4 regions of the Nocardiopsis sp. KDC1DS13DA1 genome follow, and region 2 is predicted to be linked to each of the others. Evidence: riboswitches for the same ligand, from Rfam matches in the RefSeq annotation. Region 2 holds a riboswitch; each other region holds the start of a gene.
What was found. A riboswitch is a leader RNA that binds a small molecule or an ion and turns the genes downstream of it on or off. The one in region 2 is predicted to bind cobalamin.
Positions count from the first base shown of each region.

Region 1: another riboswitch for cobalamin. It lies ahead of ACTVAJ_RS17825 (ribonucleoside-diphosphate reductase subunit alpha); the one in region 2 lies ahead of ACTVAJ_RS22050 (ABC transporter substrate-binding protein).
Region 3: another riboswitch for cobalamin. It lies ahead of ACTVAJ_RS28455 (CoA-acylating methylmalonate-semialdehyde dehydrogenase); the one in region 2 lies ahead of ACTVAJ_RS22050 (ABC transporter substrate-binding protein).
Region 4: another riboswitch for cobalamin. It lies ahead of metE (5-methyltetrahydropteroyltriglutamate--homocysteine S-methyltransferase); the one in region 2 lies ahead of ACTVAJ_RS22050 (ABC transporter substrate-binding protein).

Region 1 covers NZ_JBVMUY010000027.1:123,492-130,711, forward strand. Annotated here, with positions in the region: gene ACTVAJ_RS17810 (sigma-70 family RNA polymerase sigma factor) at 1-1,874, shown strand, start outside; gene ACTVAJ_RS17815 (NYN domain-containing protein) at 2,072-3,820, shown strand; gene ACTVAJ_RS17820 (hypothetical protein) at 3,847-4,416, shown strand; cobalamin riboswitch at 4,733-4,925, shown strand; gene ACTVAJ_RS17825 (ribonucleoside-diphosphate reductase subunit alpha) at 5,079-7,220, shown strand, end outside.
Region 2 covers NZ_JBVMUY010000033.1:104,968-112,187, forward strand. Annotated here, with positions in the region: gene ribA (GTP cyclohydrolase II) at 1-202, opposite strand, end outside; gene ACTVAJ_RS22025 (hypothetical protein) at 394-1,014, opposite strand; gene ACTVAJ_RS22030 (hypothetical protein) at 1,072-1,329, shown strand; gene ACTVAJ_RS22035 (alpha/beta fold hydrolase) at 1,397-2,230, shown strand; gene ACTVAJ_RS22040 (hypothetical protein) at 2,316-2,828, shown strand; gene ACTVAJ_RS22045 (polysaccharide lyase) at 2,842-3,735, opposite strand; cobalamin riboswitch at 4,007-4,219, shown strand; gene ACTVAJ_RS22050 (ABC transporter substrate-binding protein) at 4,280-5,320, shown strand; gene ACTVAJ_RS22055 (FecCD family ABC transporter permease) at 5,317-6,333, shown strand; gene ACTVAJ_RS22060 (ABC transporter ATP-binding protein) at 6,330-7,193, shown strand.
Region 3 covers NZ_JBVMUY010000052.1:95,572-102,791, forward strand. Annotated here, with positions in the region: gene ACTVAJ_RS28425 (response regulator) at 1-73, opposite strand, end outside; gene ACTVAJ_RS28430 (sensor histidine kinase) at 70-1,317, opposite strand; gene ACTVAJ_RS28435 (DUF418 domain-containing protein) at 1,462-2,598, shown strand; gene ACTVAJ_RS28440 (MoaD/ThiS family protein) at 2,738-3,022, opposite strand; gene ACTVAJ_RS28445 (WD40/YVTN/BNR-like repeat-containing protein) at 3,024-4,127, opposite strand; gene ACTVAJ_RS28450 (TetR/AcrR family transcriptional regulator) at 4,561-5,148, shown strand; cobalamin riboswitch at 5,281-5,467, shown strand; gene ACTVAJ_RS28455 (CoA-acylating methylmalonate-semialdehyde dehydrogenase) at 5,682-7,208, shown strand; gene ACTVAJ_RS28460 (acyl-CoA dehydrogenase family protein) at 7,219-7,220, shown strand, end outside.
Region 4 covers NZ_JBVMUY010000030.1:131,459-138,678, reverse strand. Annotated here, with positions in the region: gene ACTVAJ_RS19995 (coiled-coil domain-containing protein) at 1-482, shown strand, start outside; gene ACTVAJ_RS19990 (DUF3558 domain-containing protein) at 1,185-2,192, shown strand; gene metE (5-methyltetrahydropteroyltriglutamate--homocysteine S-methyltransferase) at 2,397-4,679, opposite strand; cobalamin riboswitch at 4,825-5,036, opposite strand; gene ACTVAJ_RS19980 (polysaccharide deacetylase family protein) at 5,323-6,846, shown strand; gene ACTVAJ_RS19975 (polysaccharide deacetylase family protein) at 6,971-7,220, shown strand, end outside.

The DNA.
Region 1 (7,220 bases), on a different contig from region 2:
ATCCCGTCCCCGAGGTCGTGCCGCCCGCCGACGTTCCGGAGGCCGAGGTCCCCGGGGCGGAGGCGCCGGAGCCCCGGTTCGCGGCGGGCATCGACCCGGTCGGAGCCCTGGTGCCCGACAGCGACGGGATCATGGTCATGGACGTGCGCAACATCGGAGCGGCCACCGTGGACGAGGTGGTCGCGCTCATCACGCTGCCGCCCGGGGTCGAGATGGTCTCCTCCGGCGGTGCGGGCAACGCCGTCCCCGGAGCGACCGGGCACGGGGACTGGAGCTGCTCGTCGGGCAGCAACGGCGGCCGCTGCGTACACCCGGGTCTGGAGGCCGGACAGGACAGCACGCAGTTCTTCGACGTCCGCGTCGCCGGGGACGCCGACACCGGGGTCCCCGCCACGGTGAGCCTGTCGACCGGCGACGTGTCCGTCACGGCGACGGGAGAGCGGGGAGTGAGCACCGACGGGGTGGCCGCGCGCTACGCGACGGCCGGTCGGGTCCGGACGGAGGCCGTCGGCAACGCCCTGATGACGTGTGTCGAACCGGAGCTCCCCGCAGCCCCGGAGATCCCCTGGCCGTGGCCCTGGCCCGTGCATCCGCACGACCACGGGCACGGGCATGGGCACGGGCACGACGACGACCACGGGCACCCGGGCGGCCACTCCGGCGAAGGCCCGGACGGGAGCGCTCCGGAGCTCCCCGCCCCCTCACCCGAGGCCGACACACGCCGTGCCCCGAGTGACGTTTCACCCGGTCTGGGACTGGAGTTGCCGTCTGGGGACACTGACGTTGTTGGGGATGATGAAGACGAAGGGCACGATGAGCGCTCTGGGGCCCCTGGTGTGACCGAGAGTGATCCTCCTCCGGGGGGCGCGGGGGTCGGCGGCCCGACAGCCGCAGACGCCGGTACCGGCGTCCCGGTCACCCCGGGTGCGTCCGCGCCCCCCGCGCCCCCCGGGGCGACCGAGGCCGTCCGGGGGGCGGGCACCGCGGAGGCTTCGGACCGTCCCGGGGGTGCGGAGAGTCCGGAACCCACGCCGCGCACGGGTGAGGGGACCGCCGGGGACGCCGGGGACGGGCCCTGCGCCCGGGCCCGGGCCCGGGAGGGGTCCCTGCTCGACAACGACCACTGGGAGATGGGTCCGCTCGACCGGGACCGGAACCCCGGCACCACCTCCTCCAGCTCCGCGACCTGGGACCTCCCCGAGGGCGGGAACGTGCGCTGGGCCGGTCTGTACTTCTCCGCGGCCGGGCAGCCGCAGTCGCCGACCGCACGGATCAAGGGTCCCGGGTCGGACGTGTACCGGACCGTCACGGCGGACGAGACCCGCTTCGCCGACCTGCCCGGATACCCCGCCTACCAGGCCTTCGCCGACGTCACCGACATCGTGCGCGCCCAGGGCGGCGGCGAGTGGTGGGTCGCCGACGTCCCCATGGTCCAGGGGCGCGGCGTCCACGCGGGGTGGAGCCTGGTCGTGGTGATGGCGGACCCCGGTGTCGGTTCCTACAACCAGGCGATGGTCCTGGACCACACCGACGTCGTCTTCCAGGGCGGTGAGTCGGGCTTCCCGGTGTCCGGGCTGCTGCCCGCGGCGGTGGCCTCCACCGTGGACGTCGTCGCCTGGGAGGGGGACATGGGGTTGACCGGGGACTCGGTGGCGGTGGACGGAACGGTCCTCGCGCCGTACGGCGCGCACGCGGGAGCGGACAACGCCTTCGCCAGCTCCGCGCGCGGGGCGGTCGGGGACCCCGCGGCGTTCGGGACGGACGTCGTTCGATTCGACGCAGTACTGGGGCGGGAATCGGATGTCCGAATCCGCTCCAGCCAGGACGCCGTGATGGTCGGTGCGGTCGTTCTGACCGCGCCCATGCGGACCTGAACCCCGACCCGGTATGACGTCGCGGTCACGCTGTGTGGAGTGCGCAAAGCCCGGGGCGGCCCGGATCCCCGCCCATGCGTAGCGTGACCGTAACCGTGGGTGTTCGCGGCCGGCACGCAAAACGAGACAGACTTGGCTAGGCTGTGGCCCGGTCATGGGTATGGCCCCAGAATCAACAGGGAAGGGGGCGGTGTCGCGTGGACCGCTGCGCGTTGTTCGTCGACGCGGGATACCTTCTCGCGGACGGCGCGATGGCCGTACACGGAACCCGCAACCGGGACTCCGTCTCCTGGGACTACTCGGGTCTCGTCCAGTTCCTCAACGAGGTCGCGCGGGACCGCACCGGTCTGCCGCTCCTGCGCTGCTACTGGTACGAGGCCGTCGCCGACGACCGGCGCACCCAGGAGCAGGACGGCATCGCCGACATCCCCGGCATCAAGTTCCGCGCGGCCCGCATCCGGCCCGGCCGCCGCGAGGGGGTGGAGAGCTACGTCCAGCGCGATCTCACCACCCTGGCCCGCACCGGTGTGCTGTGCGACGCCGTCCTGGTCAGCGGTGACGAGGACATGGCGTCCGTCGTCGCGGACGTGCAGGACCTGGGTGTCCGCGTCACGGTCGTGCACATCTCCGTCGAGGGCAACTGGACCATCTCCCGTGCCCTGCGCCGCGAGTGCGACGATCTCATCGAGATCGGCGCCGGCCACCTGCGCCCGCACGTCAACCTGCTCACCAGCGGCGGGTCCTCCCAGGAGAACGCGGCCAAGACCACGACGCCGTTCGCGAACGGCCGTGCCCGGTCGGCTCCCGAGGTCCCCCGTCAGCCGGTCGAGGCGCAGCCGGGGGGCAGCCGGGTCGAGCCCGCCGGGACCACCGGCGGCGGCCTGGACGGGATCTTCGCGGGAACCGGGCCCCAGCCCGTCCCGCAGGGCAGCGCCATGGATCAGTTGCGCGCGATGCGGCGGTCCCTCGCCCAACAGCGCGGTGACCACCTCGCCGGTCCGGCCACGGACACCCCGCCAGGTCCGATCGACGCCAACGGCTTCCCCTCGGGAGCCCAGACGCCCCTGAACGGTAACGGCGCCTACCCGGGCACGACACCGTCGGCCAACGGATCCGGCGGGCAGAACGGTCAGGCGGCCTACCACCCCGGCGACCAGCCGTTGCGGGGTGCGGAGCAGAACGGATACGGCCTGCCCAGCAGATCGGCCTCCGGCCAGCCGGGCGCCAACACCCATGCCGCGACCGGTTCCCAGCCGGCGTTCACGGGCGGCACCGGACCGCAGCGTTCGTTCGCCAACGGGACGGGAACCCAGCAGTCCTTCGCGGGCGGGGCCGACGTGCAACAGCCGTTCGCCAACGGGACGGGGCCCCAGCAGTCCTTCGCGGGGGGCACCGGGCCGCAGCGCTCGTTCGCAGCGGACAGTCCCCAGGGTCACGCGCCGCCGCAGAGAAGCGGGCCGCCACCCCAGGTGGACCCGCGGTTCGGGCCGACGGACAACCCAGGCTTCGGGGGTGCGAACGACGCAAACCCTACCTATGGGACCAGTACGGAAACTGACGCCGCGCGCCGCGGCGGGGCGGTTCCCGGATACGGGGCTCCGCCACGTACTGGTCCCGATCACGATGACCGTTTCGATCCTCGGGGGCACCAGGAACCCGGTCCCAGTCCTGGATATCCCCAGCAGACACGCGCCGCCACGCATACCGTTGACGATGCGGTGCATGTCGCACGCAAAGAAGGGAACGACTTCGCGGAGTCGATCGCGCGCGAGGCGCCCGTCCTGTGGGTCGAGGCGGTCCTCGCCCGGAGACCCCGGATGCCCTCCGATCTGGAGGCGCGTCTGCTCCAGGGCTCTTCGCTGCCGATTGACCACCTGTTGAGGGACGAGGTCCGGGACGGACTGCGCCAGGGGTTCTGGCAGGCACTGGAGCGCGCCAGGCCCTGATCGGCGCGCGGGAGTGCGAGTGGGGGATGGGGGCGATGCGGTTGACCCACGTGACGACGGCAGATCTGGACCGTATGGAGTTCCACGCCGTCCGGTCGGGTGAGCACGGCCCCGTCGCCGCCCAGCTGCAGGACCTGGCCAACCGGGTGGACGCCGGGAGCGAGATCACCCGCGCCGAGCTGTTCGTGCGCGCCGGGGAGCAGTGGGAGATCGCCCAGGAGTACGAGCACGCGTGCGCGGCCTACCAGCGGGCGATCGACGACGGCGGCCCCACGGTGATCGACGCGCGTGCCCTGAGTGCGGGCGCGCTGCTGCAACTGGACGAGCCCGAACGGGCCTACGCGCAGCTCAACCGCCTGGAGGGCGAGCCGTCGCTCGGGTTGGCCACCCACGTGCACGTGGCGGAGGTGCTCTACGCCCACGACGACCCCGGGGGCGCCGAACGCTGGGCGACCACCGGGATCCGCGAGTACCTGGACGTCTCCTCCCCGTACGTGCGGGACCTGCTCGACGAACTCCTGCGGATCCGGTTCCGCATCCGCACGGACCTGGGGCTGGAGGAGGACGACCTGGACGGCCTGTTGGACGGCGACTGACCCCGGGGCCGGGCCCTGTGCGGCGGGGCGGGCCCCGTCCCCGTCGGCGGCCTCTGGGGCGCGTCCGGGCGTGCCCCGCGACGCGGTCGTGAGCTTTCTGACGCGCCTGGTGCGTCACACCCCCCGGGGGCCCCTAGGCTGTGTCCGGTCGCGGTGGCGAACACCCCCGGATCGGTGTGCGAAACCCCCGTGAAGCTGATGGTTCGACGCGCCCCATACCACGTCTCGGGTGCGCCCTCAGCCACGGTCGCCGACCCTGGAAAATCGATGACACGCCATCATCTTGCGGTGTTCCAACGTCCCATCCCCTAGATGTAGTATCTCTCCCGCTGGTGGTTCACCCCTCAGGGGTGAGGCAAGAGGGAACCCGGTGTGAATCCGGGGCTGCCCCGCAGCGGTGAGCGGGATCGGACTGCGTCGCACACTGGACTCCCCCGAGTGACCCCCGGGGAGCGACGGTCAGGAGGGCGCCCGCGAGCCCGAGGACCTGCCGCCAGCGCGCACCGGAACGTGCGCCGACGACGGGGCTTCGAGGGCGGGCCACCGCGACCCACCGGTCACGTGACCACGCGCACTCAGCGTGTCGGCCCACCGGTGTGCCGTGGCCGTGTTTCTCGTGTCCCTCCCCGCCGGGACTCTTCTACCGAGGTTGGAGCCGCTGTATGACCCTTGACGTCGAGACCGTGCCCGCATCCGTTCGGCCCGAGCCGACCCACGAGGGCGCGCCCCCCGCCGCCGTCGACCGGATCGAGCACGTCGTAACCGAGGCCTGCGCGCGGCTCACCGGTGTTTCGGCGGACAAGGTCCTCACCGAGGCGCGTCGCGGGTTCTACCCCGGCATCTCGGACGCCGAGGTGGAGCTCGCCCTGGTCATGGCCGCCCGCAGCTTCGTCGAGGTCGACCCGGACTACTCCTACGTCGCCGCCCGCCTGCTGCTGGACAAGCTCCGCAGCGAGGCGCTCAGCTTCGTCGCGGGTACCCCGCAGGCCGCCAGCCAGTCCGAGATGGCCGACCGCTACGCCGCCTACCTGGCCGCCTACGTCGGCCGCGGCATCGACCTCGGCCAGCTCGACCCGGCCCTGGCCACGTTCGACCTGGAGCGACTGGGCGCCGCCCTGCGCCCCGAGCGGGACGAGGACTTCACCTTCCTCGGTATCCAGACCCTCTACGACCGCTACTTCCTGCACAGCGACGAGGTCCGCTACGAGCTGCCGCAGGCGTTCTTCATGCGCGTCGCCATGGGCCTGGCCCTGAACGAGGACGACCGCGACGCCCGCGCCATCGAGTTCTACGAGCTGCTGTCCTCGTTCGACTTCATGGCCTCGACGCCGACCCTGTTCAACTCGGGTACGGTGCGCGCGCAGCTGTCCTCCTGCTTCCTCACCACCGTCGGCGACGACCTCCAGTCGATCTTCCACGGCATCAGCAACAACGCGATGCTGTCCAAGTACTCGGGCGGCCTCGGCAACGACTGGACCCCGGTTCGCGGTCTGGGCTCGCACATCCGCGGCACCAACGGCAAGAGCCAGGGCGTCGTCCCGTTCCTGAAGATCGCCAACGACACCGCCGTCGCGGTCAACCAGGGCGGCAAGCGCAAGGGCGCGGTCTGCGCCTACCTGGAGACCTGGCACATCGACATCGAGGAGTTCCTCGACCTCCGCAAGAACACCGGTGACGAGCGTCGCCGCACCCACGACATGAACACCGCGAACTGGGTTCCGGACCTGTTCATGAAGCGTGTGGAGGAGGGCGGCTCCTGGATGCTGTTCTCGCCGGACGAGGTCCCCGACCTGCACGACAAGTACGGGGCCGAGTTCGCCCGGGCCTACACCCGCTACGAGGCCGCGGCCGAGGCGGGGCAGATCAAGGTCTTCAAGAAGATGCAGGCCGTGGACCTGTGGCGCCGCATGCTCACCATGCTCTTCGAGACCGGCCACCCGTGGATCACGTTCAAGGACCCGTGCAACCTGCGCTCGCCGCAGCAGCACACGGGTGTCGTGCACTCGTCCAACCTGTGCACCGAGATCACGCTGAACACCAGCGCCGACGAGGTCGCCGTCTGCAACCTGGGCTCGGTCAACCTGGCCCAGCACACCGGTCCCGACGGGCTGGACGCCGAGCGCCTGCGCCGCACCGTGCGCACCGCCGTGCGGATGCTCGACAACGTCATCGACGTGAACTTCTACACGATCCCCGAGGCGCGCCGCGCGAACATGCGCCACCGTCCGGTGGGTCTGGGCCTCATGGGCTTCCAGGACGCGCTGTTCAAGCTGCGCACCCCGTTCGCCTCCGAGGGCGCCGTCGACTTCGCCGACGAGAGCATGGAGCTGATCAGCTACTACGCCATCGAGGCGTCCATGGAGCTGGCGGCCGAGCGCGGTTCCTACGAGAGCTTCGACGGCTCGCTGTGGAGCAAGGGCGTCCTGCCGATCGACTCGCTGCGCGCGCTCGCCGAGGCGCGCGGCGGCGACCTGGACGTCGACCGGGGCGAGACCCTGGACTGGGACGCGCTGCGCGAGCGGGTGCGCACCACCGGCATGCGCAACTCCAACGTGATGGCGATCGCCCCGACCGCGACCATCGCCAACATCACCGGTGTGAGCCAGTCGATCGAGCCGGTCTACCGCAACCTGTTCGTCAAGTCGAACATGTCCGGCGACTTCACCGTCGTCAACCCGTACCTGGTCCGCGACCTCAAGGAGCGCGGCCTGTGGGACGACGACATGGTCTCGCAGCTGAAGATGCACGACGGCAGCCTGGGCGCCATCGACCGGGTCCCGGCCGACCTCAAGGCCCTGTACGCC
Region 2 (7,220 bases):
GCGCGCCGAGGGCGTCGCCGGTGACGCACTCCGAGTGCAGCCTGACCAGCACCTCCTCGCCGCCGCCCAGGGAACCGTGGGTCAGTGCCAGGTGCTCCTGCCCGTCGGCGGGGTCGCGGAAGGCCAGAGCGCGGAACGCGCCCCGGTGGGTCGCCAGCTCCGACTCGGCGACCTCGTCGGGGCCGATGGTCCACTCGTGCATGTTCCCCCTCACACACCAGGTGTCACCTCGGGCGGTGCCCCGCCGGTCCGTGTCGAAAACCTCGCGGTGTGTGGGGATCGTGGGCGGGCGCGCCGGTGTCCTGTCGGCATCCGTGCGGGGAGCGTGACGCGGTCCAGCTCAGAGCCGTGGGGCCGGGGCGCTGGCGCGGTGTCCGTCTTCCGCCGGCCGGGTCACGATCGGGGCAGCACGACACGGATCTCGCCGCCCAGGGTCGCGCCGTCCGTCAACCGGAGGGTGGCGCCGCTCCAGAACCGCCCCGGGGCGTAGTACCCGGGGCGGTGCCCGCGCGGCAGCAGCCCCATCGCCTCGTAGGTCAGACCCATGACCTCCGCGCAGTACGTGGTCTCCAGGTCGCGTTCGCGGGCGCGGCGGCCCAGCGGGATCCGTCCCCGCAGCCAGCGGGTGACCATCGCCGCCGAGGACGGGAAGGGCGTCCCGTCCAGGCGGGCCACCATGCGCAGGGCGGCGTCCTCCATCGCGGGTGTGGCCACCGGGTCGAGCTGCCGCAGCCAGCACTCCTGGCCGTAGCGGCGGCCCCACACCAGGACGGCGTCGCGCAGGTCGTGCAGCTGGGCGCCGCGCTGGTGGGTGCCCGTCCACATGTCGACGAGCGAACGCCCCAGCTCGGCGTGCCACATCAGCGGTGGCAGATCCTCGATGGTGAGGGTCATGCCGACGTGGTTGACGGGGCTGTTCGTGCCGATCTGGATGGCCCGGTCGGCCGCGCTCGTGCCGCGGAACACCCACGCGTCTCCGGTCCGGGTGATCGCCAGTGCCTGGTCGAGGGACATGCTCGCTTCCGCCACAGCGCCTAGCCTAGGCGCATGCGATGGAGGAGAGCCCTCGGCGTGGCGGCCTTCGTCGGTGTGGCCGCCACCGGAGCCGTGATCGCCCGAGCCGAACGCAGACGTCGCGCGTACACGCCCGACCAGGTCAGGGAGCGCCTGCGGGAACGCGCCGCCCGGATCGGGGACGAGGGGGAGCCCGATCCCGCGCCGCCCCGCACGCTGCGGGAGCGGAGTGCCGACCGCTGGCGCGCCCTGACCCGGAGCCGCCCCCTGAGAGCACTGGCGGAGCGGATCAGGAGGAGGTCCGGTGCGGTGTGACCACCCGTGTGTCCGACCCCCGTCCTAGGCTCGGTGAATCTTCGGCATCCGTTCCAGGAGGTTCCCGGTGGACCGCGTTCCGACCACCCCCGACACGTCCGACACCCTCCGCGTCCCCGGCGCGCGCCTGTACCACGAGGTGCGCGGGCAGGGGCCGCTCATGGTGCTCGTCGGCTCCCCCATGAGCGCCGAGCCCTTCGAGCCGCTGGCCGCCCTGCTCGCCGCGGACCACACCGTGCTCACCACCGACCCGCGCGGGATCGGCCGCAGCCCGCTCGACGACCCCGGGCAGGACTCCGAACCCGCCCTGCGCGCCGACGACCTCGCCCGGCTCATCGCCCACCTGGACGCCGGTCCGGCCACGGTCCTGGGCTCCAGCGGCGGCGCCGTCACCGCGCTGGCCCTGGCGCAGAGCCGCCCGGACCTGGTGGACACCGTGGTCGCCCACGAGCCGCCGTTGGAGACGCTCCTGGCGGACCGCGACGAGCTCCACGCCCAGACCGAGAAGATGATCGCCCTCTACCGGTCCGGCGACGTGATCGGGGCCTGGCGCCTGTTCATGTCCGTCTCCGACATCGCGATCCCGGACGAGGCGCTCCAGCAGATGTTCGGCGGTGACCGGGATCCGCGGCGGGTCGCCGACGAGCGCCGCTTCTTCGAGCACGACCTGCGCCCGACCACCCACTGGCGCCCCGATCTCGACGCGCTGCGTACCGCCCGGACGCGCGTGGTGGTCGCAATCGGCGAGGACTCGGCCGGGCAGCTGTGCGACCGGACCTCCAGGGCGCTGGCCACCGCGCTCGGTACCGAGCCCGTGCTGTTCCCCGGCGACCACACCGGGTTCGTCGAGGAGGCCGAGGCCTTCGAGCCGCGGCTGCGCGCGGTGCTCGGGAGGGCCTAGGCGGGGCGGCCCCGGGGTCTGGCCGGTGCGGGCGTTTGGGGCTCCTCCGCTCCGGGCAGGCGCCGCCCCGTGGGATCCTTGGGGCATGACCTCGATCGTCGCCCAGCGGGTCGGCGTCTGGTGGCCGCAGACGGACCGGGGCGCACGGGACGCCGACGCGCGCTCCCGGCTCCCCGACTCCTTTCCGCTCCCCTCCGACCAAGACGCCGACCCCTGGCTGCACGACGTGGCGATGCGCGCCCGGGACGGCTACCGGCCGGTCCGCGAACCGGTCGGACCGTTCCGGGGCGGGCGGCCGCCCGGCTGGGGGCTGCGTTGGACCGAACACGACGGCCGCCTGGTCGTGCACCGCGCGCCGACCCCTCTCGCCGCCTTCCCCCAACGCCGGCCCCGGATGCTGTTCACCCTGGAGCCGGGGCAGACCGGTGTGCACCGCGTGAACCACCGGTTCACCAGCCTCTCGCACGAGTCGCCGTGGTGGTACACCGACTGGACCGTGTGGGTCGGTTACCGCGTCCGGCTCCCGGAGTGGACGCGGACCCACCCCGCCGCCGAGGCGGACGAGCGGGTGTCCCTGTACGGCGGTGGGAGGCGCTGAGGGTTCCGGGCGGTCAGAGGCAGCCGCCGATCTCGCAGATGTCCGCGGGCAAGGGGGACACCTTCAGGTCGTCGTACCAGACGTGGCTGTCGCGGACCGGGGCGAACCCCTCGGTGGAGCCTCCGAAGAACGACGAGAAGTAGGCCTTGTCCACCAGGTCGCCGTTGCCCACCAGGCGCAGACCGGTGACCCGTGCGGCGGACGCGCCGTTGTAGAAGACCTCGATCTCCCCGTCGGGGTTGGCCCGGCCCCCGGTCACGGTGTTGACCCTGAGCCGCTGGACGATGCTCACCCACTCGCCCCTGGGGTAGTGGACGTCGGTGCCGTCGACGCGCAGGAACTCCTGGTCGCCGTACGTGCCCTTCTTGTCCATGTGGTAGTAGTACACGGCCGCCCGGCCGTCGCGGCGCCAGATCATCCGCGCGGTGAAGCCGTTCTCCCCGTCGCACACCTGCCCGCCCGAGCACCCCCGCCCCCCGGCCAGCCCCAGCCCCAGCTTCCCGCCGAACGAGCTGGTCCCCCAGCTGAAGTCCTCGCCGAAGCGCGTCCAGAAGGACAGGTAGTACTCACGCGCCGGGGTGAGCGCGAACGGCGCCAGCGCACCGGACTCCCGCGGGCCGATCCTCCCCCCGGGGTAGGACACGCGCAGGGACTGCCCGCCGGTGTGGGCGGGGACCGTGTCGTCGATGAGGGTGCGCTCGTCCATCCCCCTGCCGCGGGTCGCGTGCCATCCGTCCTTGGCCCACTCCGCCAGCGGGTAGGGGGTGCCCGCGACCGGGCGCTCGAAGGTGTTGTACAGGCGGGTGGGCGGGGCGGCGGTGTCGGCGCCCGCGGGGGCGGTCGCGACGGCGGCCGACAGTACCGCTGACAGGAGCGTGGCGGCGAGCAGGGTCCTGACGACCGGCATGGGTGTCTCCGTTGTACAGCGACGGGTCTGGTGGGACGCCGCCGGGTCGGCCGTCCGGGATGGTCGACGCGCGTCGGCGACGCTGCCATCCTCCGTGGTGGAATCCTCGCCGAGCGTGTGCGACACGGGTGGTCGGGGACCGGAGGAGGTCGTTCGGCCGGGGGGAGCGGGCCCCGGCCCGTCGGCCGTCGGGGTGTCCCGGAAGCCGGTGACCGCGCGCCCCGGCGTCGGCCCCCGGGCCGGACCTGCCCGTCGGGCGGCGCACCGGCGGCGGTATCCTGCCCGGGCCAGTCGTACCACGTCCGTGGTCAGGGAATCCGGTGCGAATCCGGAACTGACGCGCAGCGGTGAGGGGGACGGGCGGGGTACGCACGCCACTGGGGCGGGGCGGTGCCGACCGGAGCGTCGGCGCGGCCCGGACCCGGGAAGGCACCCCGTCCGGGTGAACCCGAGTCCGAAGACCTGCTGGCCCCTCCGCGTCCAGTGCGCGGGGGAGAACCATGCCAGGCTCCGCGATCGAGCCCCGACATCCCGAGGCATCCCCATGCTCAGTCACGCCCTCCGCCCCCTCGGCCTGCTGGCCGCCTCCTCCCTGCTGCTCACCGCCTGCGGCCAGCCCCCGGGAGGGGGGAACGACGGTGCGGGTTCCGCCGCCGACCCCGCCGACAGCATCGACAACTGCGGACACGCGGTCCCCCTCGACGCCGCGCCCGAGCGGGTCGTCTCGCTCAACCAGGGCACCACCGAGATCCTCCTCTCCCTCGGTCTGGCGGACCGTATCGTCGGCACCGCCACCTGGACCGACCCCGTCATGGCGGGACTGGAGGAGGCCAGCGCGGACGTGCCCCGGCTGGCCGACGACTGGCCGTCCTTGGAGGTGGTCCTGGACGCCGAACCGGACTTCGTGGCCGCCTCCTTCGTCTCCACGCTCGGCCCCAGCGGCCTCGTCGCCACCCGGGAGCAGTTCGAGGAGCTGGGGGTGCCTACGTACGTCTCCCCGTCCGACTGCGCCGCGGGCAAGGACAACACGACCGGGGGCGACGGCACCCGCAGCGAGCCGCTCACCCTGGACACCGTCTACGGCGAGGTCCGCGACCTGGCGGCGGTCTTCGGCGTGGCCGAGCGCGGGGAGCAGCTCGTGGCGGAGCTGCGGGGCCGGGTGGACACCGCCACCGCCGACCTGGACGCCTCGGACGTGACCCTCATGTACTGGTTCTCCGACTCCCAGGCGCCCTACCTCGCCGGGTGCTGCGGCGCCCCCGGCGCCATCACCCGCGCCGTCGGCGCGCGGAACGCCTTCGCCGACACCCACGACGAGTGGCCCCAGATCAACTGGGAGACCGTCGCCGACCGCGACCCCGACGTCATCGTGCTCGGCGACCTGACCCGCCAGGCCCAGACGGCCGAGAGCGCCGAGGCCAAGATCGACTTCCTGGAGGGCAACCCCGCCACCCGCAACCTCACCGCGGTCGCCGAGGAGCGGTACATCCTGCTCAGCGGCCAGGCGATGAACCCCACGATCCGCACGGTCGAAGGGGTCGAGCAGGTCGCCGCGGGGCTGCGGGACCTCGGGCTCGACCGGTGAGCGGCGCCCGTCTCGCGCTGCTCGTCTCCGGTGGAACGGTGGTGCTGGCCGCGTCGGTCGCGGTCGCGGTGACCGTCGGCCCCGCCGACATCACCACGGTCGACGTCTGGCGCTCGGTCTCCTCCCACCTGGGGGTGGGCGACACCGCCCTGAACCCGCTGCGGGACGGCATCGTGTGGAACCTCCGGATGCCCCGCACCCTGCTCGCCGCGGTGTGCGGGGCGGGACTGGCCCTGTGCGGCGCGGTCATGCAGTCCCTGCTCCGCAACCCGCTGGCGGACCCCTTCGTGCTCGGGGTGTCCTCCGGCGCCTCCACCGGCGCGGTCGCCGTGATCGTCCTCGGATGGGGCGCCGGGGTCGTGTCCCTGTCGGCCGGTGCCTTCGTCGGCGCCCTGCTCTCCTTCGCCATGGTGATCCTGCTCAGCCACAGCCTCGGCGCGACCATGGACCGCGTCGTGCTGTCGGGGGTGGCGGCCATGCAGCTGTTCTCGGCGCTGACCTCGTTCACCGTGCTGACCTCGGCGGACGCGGAGACCACGCGGGGGGTGCTGTTCTGGCTGCTGGGGTCCCTCAGCGGCGCGGGCTGGGCCGACGTGGCGCTGTGCGCACTGGTGCTGCTCGGCGTGCTCGCCGTCTGCCTCGCCCACACCACCACCCTGGACGCGTTCGCCTTCGGTGAGGAGGCCGCCGCGAACCTGGGCGTCCGGGTGGCCCGCGCCCGCCTGGTGCTCCTGTGCGCCACCGCCCTGCTCACCGCGGCGCTCGTCAGCGCCGCCGGGGCGATCGGGTTCGTGGGGCTGGTCCTGCCGCACGCGGCCCGCGCGCTCACCGGCTCCGGCCACGCCCGGCTCCTCCCCGTCACCGCGCTGGCCGGGGCCGTCTTCCTGGTGTGGGTGGACACGGTCGCCCGCACCGCGCTGGCCCCGCAGGAGATCCCCGTGGGAGTGGTGACCTCCCTCATCGGCGTGCCCGCCTTCGTCGCCGTGCTGTACCGGGCCAGGAGGCGGACATGAACGACGCCGACCGTGCCGCGGCCCCCGGCCGCGCCGACGCACCGGCGAAGGAGAGCGCCCTGGAACCGCCCGGTCTGCGCGCCGACCGGGTGAGCCGCCGGGCCGACGGCGGGTTCGTCCTCGACGGCGTCACCCTCACGCCGCGCTCCGGCGAGACCGTCGGCCTGCTCGGCCCCAACGGCTCCGGCAAGTCCACACTGCTGAGACTGCTCGCCGGTGTCCTGGCCCCCTCCGCCGGGGTGGTCACCCTGGACGGCCTGCCGCTGCCCCGGGTCGGCCGCCGCGCCGTGGCGCGGCGCGTGGCCACCGTCCAGCAGAACGCGCACACCCAGACCGAGCTGACCGTCCGCGACGTCGTGGCCCTGGGCCGGATCCCGCACCGCCGCCCCTGGTCGCCCCCGTCCGCCACCGACGCCCGCGCGGTGGCGGCGGCCCTGGACCGCACCGGCCTCACCGACCGGGCCGACCGGTTCTGGCACACGCTGTCCGGGGGCGAGCGCCAGCGTGCCCAGATCGCCCGCGCCCTCGCCCAGGAACCGAGCGAGCTCCTGCTCGACGAACCGACCAACCACCTCGACATCCAGTACCAGCTCGACCTGCTGGAACTGGTCACGGATCTGCCGGTCACCACCGTGGTCGCCCTGCACGACCTCAACCTGGCCGCGATGTACTGCGACCGCCTGCTCGTGCTGCGGGACGGACACGCCGTCACGGCGGGTACACCCGGCCAGGTGCTGACCCCCGCCCTCATCGGGGAGGTCTACGGTGTCCGGGCCCAGGTCACCTCCGACCGCGGCCGTCCGGTGATCCGCTTCCTGCGCCGCGGTCCCGATCCGCGGTCCCCTGCCGGCGGCTCCTGAGCTCCCCGCCGGTACGGGACCGTACGC
Region 3 (7,220 bases), on a different contig from region 2:
CGGCGTCCAGCATGTAGCGGAACCCGGTCCGCACCATCTGCTGGTCGTCGGCGAGCAGTACCCGAATCGTCACGCGTCCTCGTCTCCGTTCCGGCCGTCCGCCCTTCCTCCGGGCAGCGGCAACCACGCCCGTACCACCCACCCCCGGGCCTGTCCCAGCGGTCCGGCGGTCAGTTCCCCGCCGACCAGTCTGGCCCGCTCGGCCATGCCGACCAGACCGTAGCCGCCGCCCACGGGGACCGCGCCGCCGTGCCCGTCGTCGTGCACGCGCAGGCGCACACCGTCGTCGAGGACCTCCACGACCACGCTCACCCGCTCGGCGCCGCGCGCGTAGCGCAGCGCGTTGGTCACCGACTCCTGGGCGATCCGCAGGACCGCCGTTCCGGCGGCGGGCGGTAGGCCGCCCAGGTCACCGCTGACGTGCACACAGACCTCGGGGCGCCCGGGGCGCGCGGGGGCGGCCAGCCGGGTGAGCGCCTCCGCGGGGTTGGGCGCGAGGGGGGCCTCGTGGGGGTCACGCAGGCGGGAGACCAGGCCGCGCATGGACTCCAGTGCGCGCGTGCCCGCGGCCTCGATCTCCGGGAGCGCCGCGCGTACCCTCTCGGGGTCGCGTTCGGCGACGTGCCGCAGCGCCTGCACCTGGACCACGATCCCGGTGACCTCGTGCGCGACCACGTCGTGCAGGTCGCGGGCGAGGGACAGCCGCTCGTGGGCCCGGACCGCCTCGACCTGGGCCGTGTGCCGGGCCTTCCGCCACCGCATGTACAGCCCGGGGGCCAGGCCCGCCCCGACGGTCACCAGGAAGAGGGAGAGCTGGTTCGACCAGTACGGTTCCCGCAGGTACTCGGACAGGAGGGCCGCGTACGCCGCCACCGAGACGGCGCCGATCTGCCACACCCGGCAGCGCAGCGCCACCAGGGCCAGCAGGAGCAGCAGGCCGAGGACCTCGGACAGGTGGAAGGCGTAGCCGAACTCGCCCTTGGGCGGGGACCACAGGGCCGCGGACACCGCCGTCACCGCCAGGGCGCCGCCCAGACCGAGGAACGCGGTCGCGGTCGCCCGGGTGCGCGGTAGGAGCCCGACCAGGCAGAGGAGGACGAGCACGGTTCCGGACGCCAGCGGCAGGACGTAGAGGGTCGTGTCGGGCGGACCGGCCCAGTCCCCGGGGACGTGGAAGGACCGGACGGTGCCGACGAGGTCGAGTGACCAGGCCAGGAGCAACAGGGCCGCCGCGGCCCACGCGACGGGTCTGGGCAGTCCGCCGTCGACGTGTGAGAGGTGTCCGGTGATGCGGGCGAACGCCCTGTTCAGCGCCATGGTGATCAGGCTAGGCCGCATGGTGTCCCCTCGGCCTCGACCGAAAGGAGGAGACGGTGTGCCGCGGGGGTCGGCGGATCGGTCGATGTGCGCCGGGAGGTTCGGGGGCGAGGGTTGACGGGTGCCCACCAAGGAGGGGAAACCGTGACCGAAGTCCATGCCCGCCCCGAGCCCCAGGCGCCGCCCGCTCCCCGGGTGGCCTTCCTCGACGTCGCCCGGGGGCTCGCGATGATCGGTGTCGTCATGATGAACGTGACGGCCGTCGTGTTCGCCGCCGAGCGCGTCGGAGCCGTGCCGGTGTCCGCGCTCACCAGCGTCGTCGACACCGGTGCCACACTCCTGATGTCGGGCAAGGCCAGGGCCATGCTCATGGTGCTGCTCGGCGTGGGCACCGTGTTCGCGTGGCGCGGCGCTACCCGGCGCGGACAGCGGCCCATGGCGGTGATGCTCCGCCGGTACGCCGTGCTCGGCCTGCTCTTCGGCGTACCGCACCTGCTCGTGTTCGACGGCGACATCCTCACCCACTACGCGATCACCGCGATCGTCCTGGCCCCGCTGATGCCGCTCCTGCTGGCCGGGGCCCGGTACCGTCCGCTCGTCGCCGCCGTCGCCCTGTTCGCGGTGGCGCCCGGGGTGGAGCTGCTGGTGCCGAGGGGCGGGGAGTGGATCCTGGTCGCCCTGGTGCCGCAGACCCTCGCGTTCTTCTGCGTCGGCGTGTGGTTGGCCCGCCGCCCCGAGCTCGCTCCGGGGAACCGGGGTGGGCCCTCCCGGCTGCCGGTCCGGATGGTCTGGTCGGGGCTCGCGGGCCAGGCGGTCGGTCTGGCCACCATGTTCGCCGCCGACCTGCTGTTCCCGATGGAGGTGGACGCCGACGGCGTCCCCGTCCACCTGGGGGCCGACGGTATGCCGGTCACGCACCCGGGCTCGGACGCGCTCGGCTCCCTGGGCGGCTCCCTCTCGGGGATCGGCGGTGCCCTGTTCTACCTGGGGCTGGTCTGGTGGCTGGTCGGCCGGGGGCGCGCCGCCTCGCGGGTCCTGGGCGCGTTCGCCCCGCTGGGCCGGATGACGCTGACCGTGTACCTGGGCAGTACGGCCGTGTTCCTCCTGTCCATGTCCCCCTTCGAGGGCGGGATCACCCTCCTCGGCCAGTACGCGATCGCCACCGCCTACTTCGTCCTCATGGCCGTCGTCGCCCGGCTCTGGACGCGCCGGTTCCGACTCGGCCCGCTGGAGTGGGTCTGGCGCAGTCTCACCCACCTCCGGCCGATGCCGATGCGGTAGGGCGCCGACGGGGCTCCTCACACGGCCACCGCGCCGTCGGGCGTCCGTCGGCGGTGGTGGCGGGCGAGGACGGGGGCTCCTCGTCCTCGGGGCGTTCGCACCCGGGCCGAGGCGGAGCACAGGCCCGGGAGGGCACCGCTCAGCCGCCCGCCACCGAGGGCAGGAGCCGGACGTCGGCCCCGTCGGGGACCGGCGCCTCCAGGCCGCCGATGCCCCGGCACTCGTCCCCGTCGACGAACACGTTCACGTACCGGCGGAGCGCGCCCCGCTCGTCGCGGATCCGCCGGTCCAGACCCGGGTGCCGGTCGGCCAGGGCGTCCAGCACTCCCCGCAACCCGGTGCCGTCGGCGACCACGACCGGGACGTGGGCGGCGCCCTCCGCGTCGGCCCGCAGCAGACCCGGCAGGTGGACGGTCACGCGCATCTCACACCTCCACGGCGCGCACGCACAGGACGTCGGGCAGGTGGGCGGCCACCTGGTGCCAGCGGTCCCCGTCGTCCGTGGCGGCGTAGACGTCGCCCGTCCGGGTGCCGAAGTAGAACCCCGGTACGTCCGCGCCGTCCGTGCAGGCCGCGTCGCGCAGGACGATCCCGAAGTAGGGGCCCTGCGGCAGGCCCTCGGTGAACGGACGCCAGCCGTCGCCGCCGTCGTCCGTCCGGTAGACGCCCAGGCGGTTGCCGGGCGGCAGGTGCACCTCCTGGCTGAGCACCGGGAAGGTGAGCGCGGTGTCCGGCCGACCCGGGTGCGCGACCACGGCGAACCCGAAGTTGGAGGGCAGGCCCCCCTCGATGGACGTCCACCCCTGCCCGGCGGGGTCGGCGCTGCGGTAGACCCCGTGGTGGTTCTGGAGGTAGAGGACCCCGTCCGGCGCGGCCGCGACCTTGTGCACGCACTGGCCGAACTCGGGTTCCTCGTCCGGGAGGAACACGGCCGAGACGCCCTTGTTGGCGGGTGCCCAGGTCGCCCCGGCGTCGCGGGTCTGGTAGACGCCGCCGGTGGACATGGCGACGGTCATCGCCTCCGGGGAGCGCCCGCCGGAGCCCAGCAGTCCCGGCAGGATGGTGTGGATCGCGCCACCGCCCGCGCCGGGGAACCAGTCCGTGCGGTGGGGGTGGTCCCAGAGGGGGCGCACCAGTGTGAAACTCAGCCCTCCGTCCGTCGACCGGAAGAGGGCGTGCGGCTCGACCCCCGCGTACACCGTGTCGGGCTCGGAGCCGAAGGCGAACTGCCAGACGCGGGTGAACGAGGCGTCGGTGTCCTCGGGGAAGGCGATGGGGGCGGTGTCCGGTTCGTGCCACGACGCTCCGTTGTCGTCGCTGTACCAGACACTCGGGCCGAAGTGCGAGCTCTCGGCCCCGGCGAGGATGCGGCCGGAGCGGGGGTCGACCCCGACGGCGTACACCGAGCTCATACTCGCGTAGTCGGCCGAGTCGAGCCGGTGGGGGCCGGTCACCTCCCAGGTCCGCCGATCCTCGCTCCCCGCGGTGAAGAGCCCCTTGCGCGTGCCGATGACCAGGAGGTACGCCATAACCAACTCCAGGGTGTGAGCCAGGTCTCCCACTGTGGCACAGGGTGGTGTCATTCGGCGGGAGGCCGTGCGAACTGTCGCACACCACTACGGTTAGGAGACTTAACCATTATGTTGGGCGTAGAATTTCGGTCGCCTGGCAGAATGGCCTGTCAGCTGGTGGCATAACCTTCGTGAGTGGGGAACCACATTCCACGTCGGCGTCGGCCGGCGTCCGGAAGGCGGTTGTCATCCGGCGCCGGTTCTGCAATAAAATTCCGGGCCAACCGGAACATGCGCGTGGGGCCCCCGGTCGAGCCCGACGCCCGTGTCCGCAACCAGATCGGCCGAACGACTTCCCGCTACCCCGGTGCCCACGAAGCGTTTCGGGACCAGAGTCCTTATGGTCCCGCGTCTCACGGAGAGCCGGGTTCCCACTCGATAGGGTCGCCTCATGCACCACCCCCCGGACACCCTCCACGCCCGTAAACGGCGCAAGGCCCGCGCGTTGATCGTGTCGGCAGCCTTCCAGCTCTTCGCCGAGCGCGGATTCGACAACGTCACCGTCGCTGAGATCGCCGAACGTGCTGAGGTGGGGCGTACCACCTTCTTCCGGTACTTCGGGGACAAACAACAGGTCCTGTTCGCCGACGACGCGGACGAGGCCGACCGTGCGTGCGCCCACGTGCGGGAGAAGGCGTCCACGCCGGTGGGGGACGATCTCGGCGCCGCGGTCGCGCTCCTGCGCGAGGCGGGTGCCCGGCCGCACGCCGGTCTGTCGTCCGACCACGCCGCGGTGCTGATGCGGCTGCTGCGCGAGAGCGGGGAGCTCAGGTCCCGCTACCTCCTGGTGCGGCAGTGCCGGGCCGACAAGCTGGCGAACGCGCTCGTGGAGACCGGCACGACGGAGGTCGTCGCCGTCCTGGCCGCGCACGTCGCGATGGCCTGCGAGCTCACCGCGATGCGCCTCTCGGGGGCGCCGGAGGCCGTCCCCGCCCACCTGGACGAGGCCCACGAGCTCCTCGCCGGACTGGACCGGTAGCACTTCCGGGTGGGGGTGCGCAGGCGCGTGCCCGGCCGTGTTCCCGCCGTCCCGGGCCGTCGGGGTCCGGTCCCATCCGCACCACCGTCCACTCGTGTGGCCCGGGTCACACTCATGGGGCTCTGGATTTACTTGGACGTCCAACTATATGGTGGGCGTCACAGAGCCGCGGTGCAGGGAAGCCGGTGAGAGTCCAGCACGGTCCCGCCACTGTGTCCGGGAAGTGCTCTCCCAGGTGATGCCACTGGCGTCAGCCGGGAAGGCGGGGAGAGCGCGCTGATCCGGGAGTCAGGATACCGGCCGCGGCTGTCGACAACCGTGTGATCCACGAGGATGGAGCGAGCACGCATGGCACCGGTACGTGCCCACGCGACCCGGTCCGGGCACGGAACACCGCCCGGGCCCGCGATCGGGCACGACCGCTGAACCCGGCGACCCGACACCACGGGCCGCCCGGCCGGCCGCGCACCATCGCGGCCCCGTTCCCCGTGCCCCCGTGCCCCGCTCCACCTCCAGACGAGAGCTGGTGCGCCATGGTCAGTGAGAACCACGAACCCAACGAGCCCCGCGAACTCACGCACTTCGTACATGGAAAGCACGTCCCCGGGCGGTCGGGTGCCTTCGGCGACGTCCACGACCCCAACAACGGCACCGTCCAGGCCCGCGTCCCCCTCGCGGACCGGGCCGAGACCGAGGCCGTCATCGCCGACGCCGAGGCCGCCCAGGCCGAGTGGGCCGCCTGGAACCCCCAGCGCCGCGCCCGCGTCCTCCTGCGCTTCCTCCAACTGGTCGAGGGCGAGCGCGAGACCCTCGCCCGGCTCCTGTCCGCCGAGCACGGCAAGACCGTCCCCGACGCGCACGGCGACATCCAGCGAGGACTGGAGGTGGTCGAGTTCGCCGCCGGGATCCCGCACCTGATCAAGGGCGAGTTCACCGACAACGCCGGGACCGGGATCGACGTCCACTCCCTCCGCCAGCCGCTGGGCGTCGTCGCGGGCATCACCCCGTTCAACTTCCCCGCGATGATCCCGCTCTGGAAGGCCGCCCCCTCCCTCGCCTGCGGCAACGCGTTCATCCTCAAGCCCTCCGAGCGCGACCCCTCCGTCCCGCTCCGCCTCGCCGAACTCTTCCTGGAGGCGGGGCTGCCGCCGGGTGTGCTCAACGTCGTCAACGGCGGCAAGGAGACCGTCGACACCCTGCTCACCGACCCCCGCGTGGCCGCAGTCGGGTTCGTCGGCTCCACCCCCATCGCCGAGTACGTCTACACGACCGCGACCGCGCACGGTAAGCGGGCCCAGTGCTTCGGCGGGGCCAAGAACCACATGATCGTCATGCCCGACGCCGACCTCGACCAGGTCGTGGACGCCCTGCTCGGCGCCGGTTACGGATCCGCGGGCGAGCGCTGCATGGCCGTGTCCGTGGCCGTCCCGGTCGGACAGGAGACCGCCGACGCGCTGGTCGCCCGACTCACCGAGCGCATCGGGACGCTCCGGGTCGGTCCCTCGCACGACCCCGACGCCGACTTCGGACCGCTCGTCACGCGCGAGGCCCTGGAGCGGGTCGAGAACTACGTGGACCTCGGTGTCGAGGAGGGCGCGGAACTGGTCGTGGACGGGCGCGGGCACACCGTCCCCGGGTACGAGGACGGGTTCTTCACCGGCCCCAGCCTCTTCGACCGGGTGACCACCGACATGCGGATCTACCGCGAGGAGATCTTCGGCCCCGTGCTCTCCGTCGTGCGCGCGGACACCTACGAGGAGGCCCTGCGCCTGCCCAGCGAGCACGAGTACGGCAACGGCGTCGCGATCTTCACCCGTGACGGCGACACCGCCCGCGACTTCTCCCAGCGCGTCAACACCGGCATGGTCGGCGTCAACGTGCCCATCCCGGTCCCCGTCGCCTACCACACGTTCGGCGGCTGGAAGCGGTCCGGGTTCGGCGACCTCAACCAGCACGGCCCCGACTCGATCCGCTTCCACACGCGGACCAAGACCGTCACCTCCCGCTGGCCCTCCGGGGCCAAGGAGGGCGCCAGCTTCACGATCCCGGTCATGCGCTAGGCGGCCGCAGTT
Region 4 (7,220 bases), on a different contig from region 2:
CGCAGGAGGAGTTGGAGCAGGTCGAGGAGGACCTGGACGAACTGGAGGACCGCCGGCGCGAGGTGCAGCGCATGATCGCCGACCACCCCAACCAGCCGATGGAGCCGCCGGACAACATCACCCCCCGTACGCGACAGATGCGCGAAGAGGTCCTCGCCCGCTTCGGCGAGGGGCGGGACGTCGGCGGCTACGGCTGTTACCGAGCGAGCGGCGGGTGGGTGGTCGGCGAACACCCCAAGGGCCGGGCCTGCGACTTCATGGTCGACGGCAACGGCCAGATGCCCTCGGAGAACCAGGTCCAGCGCGGGTACGAGATCGCCGAGTGGGCGAAGGAGAACGCCGAGGACTTCGGGATCATGTACATCATCTACCGCCAGGAGATCTGGGACATCCGGCGCGGCAACGAGGGCTGGCGCCCCATGTCCGACCGCGGCAGTGTGACCGAGAACCACTTCGACCACGTGCACATCTCGATGTTCTGAGGCGTGCTGGAACGGGTCGGGGTGCCACGTGTGCCCCCCGCCCGGCCGTGGATCCGGCACGGCCGCCGGAGGGCCGTGAGCCGCGCCGGCGTCCGGAGGAGGATCCACCGGCCCGTCCGGAACGGCGCGACGGGATGCACCGAACGCGGGCGGGACCGGTACCGTCACCACGGGGCCGCGGGCCGACGGCCCGGGTGCGCGATTCCATGAGCGCCGGGAGCGGCACACCCTCGCCCCACACCTGGCGGGCCCGCGGGGGTGGCGCGACCCGGGTGACCGGGGCGCCCGACACCGCGTCGCGTTCCGGTGGCCGGAACCGGCCACCCGCACGCAGGGAACGCCCGATCCCACGTGAGCGACACGAATCGGTGACGATTCACCCACCTGTCCGGTATCCCGCCTGCCACCCGGGTACCCACCGCAGCTAGGATGCAACACGTCCCGGCCCTGGCCTGCGGGGACGACCGTGCCACATCCGACCCCGGAGCACGGCCCGGCACCAGGGGCCTCCTCACGACACCGGGGATCCTCCGTTCCGCGCCATCCGTCCTCGCCCACGGGTCGGCACGATCGGGCGGCTCACCCCCGCGGTTCCACGGTCACCGCCCCACACTTTCGGCGGCCCGGGACCGCGGCGGACCCGCGAACCCAGCGGCGCTCTCGGGCGCCACCGACACAGCACACCACCGGGCGAGGGGAGCCATGAGCGAAAACGGACCTTACAACCAGCCACCCCAGAACCCCTACGGTGGCGGGGAACACGGGGCCCAGCCGCCCTACGGCCAGCCCCAGCCTCCTCAGGGCGGGCCCTACGGCGACCCCGGTACCGGTGGCCAGCCCGGCTTCGGCCCCGGTTACCCCGGTGGCGAGCAGCCGATGTACGGGGGCGCCCAGCCGCCCTACGGCCCCGGTGGGCCGGGTGGGCCGGGTGGGCCGGGCTTCGTTCCGCCCCAGCCCCCCAAGAGCGGCGGCAAGGCCGGCCTGTGGGTGGTCATCGTGGGCGGCGTCGTGATCGTCGTCCTGGTGATCGCGGTACTGGTCACGGTCATGACCAACGGCTCCCCCACACCCCCTCCGAACACCGATCCGTCCGAGGCCGCCGGGGAGAGCACCGACCCGACCGGTGGGCCCGCCCCCGACCCGAACGCCGGGCCGGCCGGTGAACCGCCCTACGGGGTTCCCACCGAGCCGTGCGCGGCCTTCACCGAGCAGGTGCACGCCGACTTCCTGCTCACCGAGGAGGGCGAGAAGTCCGTCCAGGACGCCACCTCCCGGTGCTCCAGCACGCTGGCCGAGGCCCCGGAGGGCAACAACTCCGAGGACTACGCCTCCCTGCGCCTGACCTACTCGGTGCCGTTCTCGGCCTCCGACTCCGTCGAGCAGGCCACCGAGGACTTCGGCTCGGCCGTGGAGGACGTCACCGGAGCGACCGACTACTCGCTCTACATCGCGGACGGCGTCGAGGACAACCGCGAGGTCGACCTCGGCGACCAGGCGCAGTACGTCGTCACCCGCTACGACTACGTGGGTGACGAGGTTCCCCAGGCCGTCCTGCTGATCCGTTCCGCCAACCTCAACATCCGGATCGAGTACCAGGTCAGCCCGTCGTTCCTCTCCGAGGGAGACACCGAGGACCTGGTGCTGCCGGACAACACCGAGGACATCATGCTCAACGTCGGCGCCGAGGCGCTCGCCCTCGTGGGCAGCTGATCCCGTCCCGGACACGGCAGGGGGCCGCGGCGACCGGCCGCGGCCCCCTGTCCTCTGTGCGCTCGTCACCTCGCGTCGGGGCTCGGTGCGTGGAGAACCGGGTTCTTCGTCCTCGCTTCCGCCCGGCTCGTTCCTCGCCGGCGGCTCGGCTCCTCCCGCAGAACCCGGTACGCCCCTCACTGCCCGTGCGGCCTCACAAGCGCGCTAGGGCAGGTCGGCGCGCACCCGCGCGGCCGCCTCGACCATGTTGCGCAGGGCCTGTTCGGTCTCGGCGTACCCGCGCGTCTTCAGGCCGCAGTCCGGGTTGACCCACAGGCCGCCCGCGTCGATGTGCGCGACCGCCAGGCGCAGCGACTCCTCGATCTCCTCCACGGAGGGCACCCGCGGCGAGTGGATGTCGTACACACCCGGGCCGATCCCCCGCTTGTAACCGCGGCGGCCGAGGTCCTCCACCAGCTCCATCCGCGAACGCGCCGCCTCGACGCTGGTGACGTCGGCGTCGAGCGCCTCGATCCCACCGACGATCAGGCCGAACTCGGAGTAGCACATGTGCGTGTGGATGGTCGTGGTCGGCGCGACCCCGGAGGTGGCCAGTCGGAACGAGCCCACGGCCCAGTCCAGGTAGGCCCCCCGCAGCTCCTCACGCAGCGGCAGCAGCTCCCGCAGCGCCGCCTCGTCCACCTGGATGTGGCGGATGCCCGCACGCTCCAGGTCGGCGATCTCGTCCCGCAGGGCGAGTGCGACCTGTCGGGCGGTGTCGCCCAGCGGCTGGTCGGTGCGCACGAACGACCAGGCGAGCATGGTCACCGGGCCGGTCAGCATGCCCTTGACCGGTTTCCGGGTGCGTGACTGGGCGTAGGTGATCCACCCGACCGTCATCGGCTCGGGACGCGAGACGTCCCCGTACAGGATCGGGGGACGCACACAGCGCGAACCGTAGGACTGCACCCACCCGTTCTCCGTGGTGGCGTAGCCCCGCAGCTGCTCGGCGAAGTACTGCACCATGTCGTTGCGCTCGGGCTCACCGTGGACGAGCACGTCCAGACCGATCTCCTCCTGGAGCGCGATCACACGGTCGATCTCCTCGCGGAGGATCCGGTGGTAGTCCTCCTCTCCCAGATCGCCCCTGCGGTGGGCGGCGCGCGCCCGCCGCAGCTCGGCGGTCTGGGGGAAGGAACCGATCGTGGTCGTGGTCAACGGCGTGTCCGTGGCGGAGCCCCGGTCCTGCGGGCGCTCGGAGGCCTCCGGGCCGAGCGCGTCGAGGCGGGCGCGCACCCGGGCGTCGGTGAAGGCCGGGTCGGCGCCGTCCGTCCCCTCGGCCGCGTACTCGGCACCGGTTCCCTCGGACAGGACGCGGCCCAGCAGCGCGACCTCCTCGGCCTTCTGCTTGGCGAAGGCCAGGGCCGCGCGCAGCTCGGGGTCGAGGGAGGTCTCGGAGTCCAGGTCGATCGGCACGTGCAGCAGCGAGCAGGAGGTGCTCACGGTCAGCTCGTCGGCGAGGGCGAGCAGGGTACCGAGCGTGGCCGCGGCGGAGGGGATGTCGGTCCGCCAGACGTTGCGGCCCCCGACGACACCGGCGACGAGGCGCGTCGAACCCAGGCCGGAGACCCTGACCAGGTCGTCGACGCCCTCGGCGTCGGTCACCAGGTCCAGACCCACCGCCTCGACCGGGGACTCCTTGAGCACGCGCAGCGCGGCGGCGCCGATGGAGCCGAAGTAGGTCGAGACCAGCAGGGAGGGACGGTCGGTGAGGCCGCCCAGACGCTGGTAGACGCGCTCCAGACGGTCGACGGCGGCGCGGCCCTCGTCGGTGGCCAGGATCGGTTCGTCCAGCTGCACCTCGGTGGCCCCGGCAGCCCTGAGGTCGGCCAGGAGGCGGCCGTAGGCGTCCAGGAGCTGGTCGAGCAGATCGATCGGCGCCCACCCCTCGGGGGCGTCGTCGGCTGCCTTGGCCAGCAGGAGGAAGGTCAGCGGCCCGACCAGGACCGGGCGGGTGTGGTAGCCCGCCGCCGCGGCCTCGCGGAACTCGGCGACCGGCTTGTCACCGACGAGGCGGGGACGGGTGCTCGGGGAGAGTTCGGGGACGAGGTAGTGGTAGTTGGTGTCGAACCACTTGGTCATCTCCAGCGGCGGCGCGCCCTGCTCGCCCCGGGCGAGCGCGAAGTAGCGGCGCATCTCCTCGTCGCGGTCCTCCGCGGCCGCCGGGGAGGCGAACCTGGAGGGCACCAGGTCGAAGAGGACCGCCGTGTCGAGCATGTGGTCGTAGTGGGAGAACGTGTTGGAGGGCAGGTCGTCGACGCCCGCCTCGCGCAGTTGGGCGTAGACGCCCTCGCGCAGGTCGGCGGCGACGGCGTCCAGTTCCCGGGCGCTCGTGCGGCCCTTCCAGTAGGACTCGCTGGCGCGCTTGAGTTCACGGTGCGGGCCGATCCTCGGATAGCCGTGCACGGTGGAGCGCACAGCCGACGTCCCGGCCGGTGGCGTGGTCATGAAGCTTCTCTCCCTCGTCGAAAGCCAGGTTCCGGCCACGAGGGCATGAGGAGGGTACGGCTACGCGGAGTACGCGCCCGGGGCGCGTACCCGTCCGTCACCGCCCTCGGCCCTCCCTCGGGGCACGGGACCACCGACGGCACGGGTGCGCCGCCGGGTGGAGGCAGGTCTTCGGACTCGTGGGCACCGTCGGTGCGCGCACCGACGACCTACTGGCCGCCGCTTCCCAGATTCCGACCGAACCGACCGGATTACCAGTGCTTCTGGCGACTGTCGTTCCCACATACCGCTGCGGGGCAGTCCCGGATTCCCACCGGGTTCCCTCTCGCGACGCGAACCACACTCCGAACCGGTGACACCCGGCCCGGAAGTGGAGCGCGTACCTTCCACGCCTGCAAGTATAGGGAGGCCCCCCTCGCGCCCCTGCACCCGGCGTGCGAACCCCATTCCCGCGCGCCACCCCCACCGCGAACCCCAGCCTCGTGGCGCGCGTCATACCCGACATAAGCGTTACGTGGGGTCGGCCCTCCCCCGCCGTCCCCGCGAACGTTCGTCTGACGATGAACGTGGAGAACCCCTGGTGAAGAAGCAGTCCCCACGGACCCTCGCAACCCGACGCCCCCTCGTCACGGTTGCGGTCGCGATGGCGGTGCTGGCTGGGCTGGTGTTGCTCGTCACCCAATCCGGCGTACTGCCCGGCCCCGACCCCGCGGAGAACGCCGCGCACGGGTCGGAGGAGAGCACCGCACCTCCCGCGACCGGAGAACCCGACCGGCTGACGGTGGTCGATCCCGCCGACGTGGTCGACGTGACGGAGGAGACGCTGCCCTACGACGGCGGCGTCTCCGCGGACGTGACCTATCCCGCCCTGCCCGACGCCGAACCGCTGAGCGACTTCCTCTCCCGCACCCTCGACACCGACGTGGCCGCCTTCGAGGCGGCCAACCCCGGTGCGGCGGCCTACACCGCGGAGTGGGGCCTGACCGCGGCCAACGACGACACGGTCGGCGTGCGCATGACCAGCACCGAAACCGACTCCGAGGGCTCCCGTGAGTGCCACAGCACCTACTGGTACGAGGCCGACACCGGCCTGACGCACGGGTCCAACGAGCTGATCGCGGGACAGGACGAGCTGGAGCGGCTCAACGCGCTGGTCAGGGAGGGGAGCCCGGACACCGTCGACGGTCCGTCCGTCCTCCCCGTCGCGGCGCTCTACGACTCGGTGGGCTTCAACCCCGACGGCGACCTGGTCGTGGAGTTCGACACCGGACAGGTCGCCGCCGTCGACGAGGGCCCCGTGCACGTGGTCGTCGGCCGGGAGGAGGCCGAGCCGCTCCTCTCGGACCTGGGTGTGCGAGCGCGTGACGCCGCGACCGTCGGTGTGGAGGCCTTCTCCGTGTCGGGCCCGCCCGAGGCGGACAAGGACGGGACCACCGGGGAGCGGCCGGGGCTGGTCTCCCCCGTCGACGACGCGGTGGACTGCTCCGACCCCGACACCCGGTGCGTGGCCCTGACCTACGACGACGGCCCCGGCGGACGCACCCCCGAACTGCTGGACACGCTGGCCGAGTACGACGCCCGCGCCACCTTCTTCGTGACCGGCGTCCCGGTCCTGGAGCACCCCCGGACGGTGCGGCGCGCCTACGCCGAGGGGCACGAGATCGCCAACCACACCCTGAACCACCCGGACCTGTCCGCGATGGGGCAGGGGGCGGTCCGGGCCGAACTGGAGACGGTCCAGGCCCAGGTGTACCGCGAGACCGGCTACACCATGGACCTGATGCGCCCGCCCTACGGCGCCACCGACGAGGGCGTCGACTCCGTGACCGAGGACATGGGGCTCGCCCAGATCCTGTGGAGCGTGGACACCAACGACTGGAGGGACCGGAACGCCTCCGTGGTCTCCGGCCGCGCGCTGGGCGGGGCGTCGGACGGCGCGATCATCCTCATGCACGACATCCACGACACCACCGTCGACGCCTCCCACGGCATCATCCGCGAACTCGACGCACGGGGTTACACGATGGTGACCGTCTCCCAGTTGCTCGGGACCACGACCCCCGGATCGGCCTACCACGACGGCCACCCCGAGGAGGAGGCCCCCGAGGACGGGACCGACGCCCGGGAGACCGACGGAGAACAGCAGGACGGGCCGGTCGGGGACTGACGCTCCCGCCGCCGGACGCGCCCGGGGCGATGGCCACATGTGGCCATCGCCCCGGGCGCGTGGTCCAGGTCACCTATCTTGCTCCCGTCAGCCGCCAACCGTACGGCAGGGGTGAGGAAGTCCGGTGGAGCCGTCGATCCGAGCGCGTCAACAGCAGAGCGTCCACCCTCCGGGCACCGCGGGGGACGGCCTGCGCCGGTCCGGCGCCGCGGCCGTCGCGCTGGCGCTGACCGCCACCGCGTGCGGAACGGCCACCGTGGACGCGGATTCCGCCGACCGGATCACCATGGTGCTGGACGAACCCGGGGGGACGGTCACCGAGTGGACCGGTGACGCCGCCGACTACGGCGGCCATCCCCACATCCCCGGGGGCC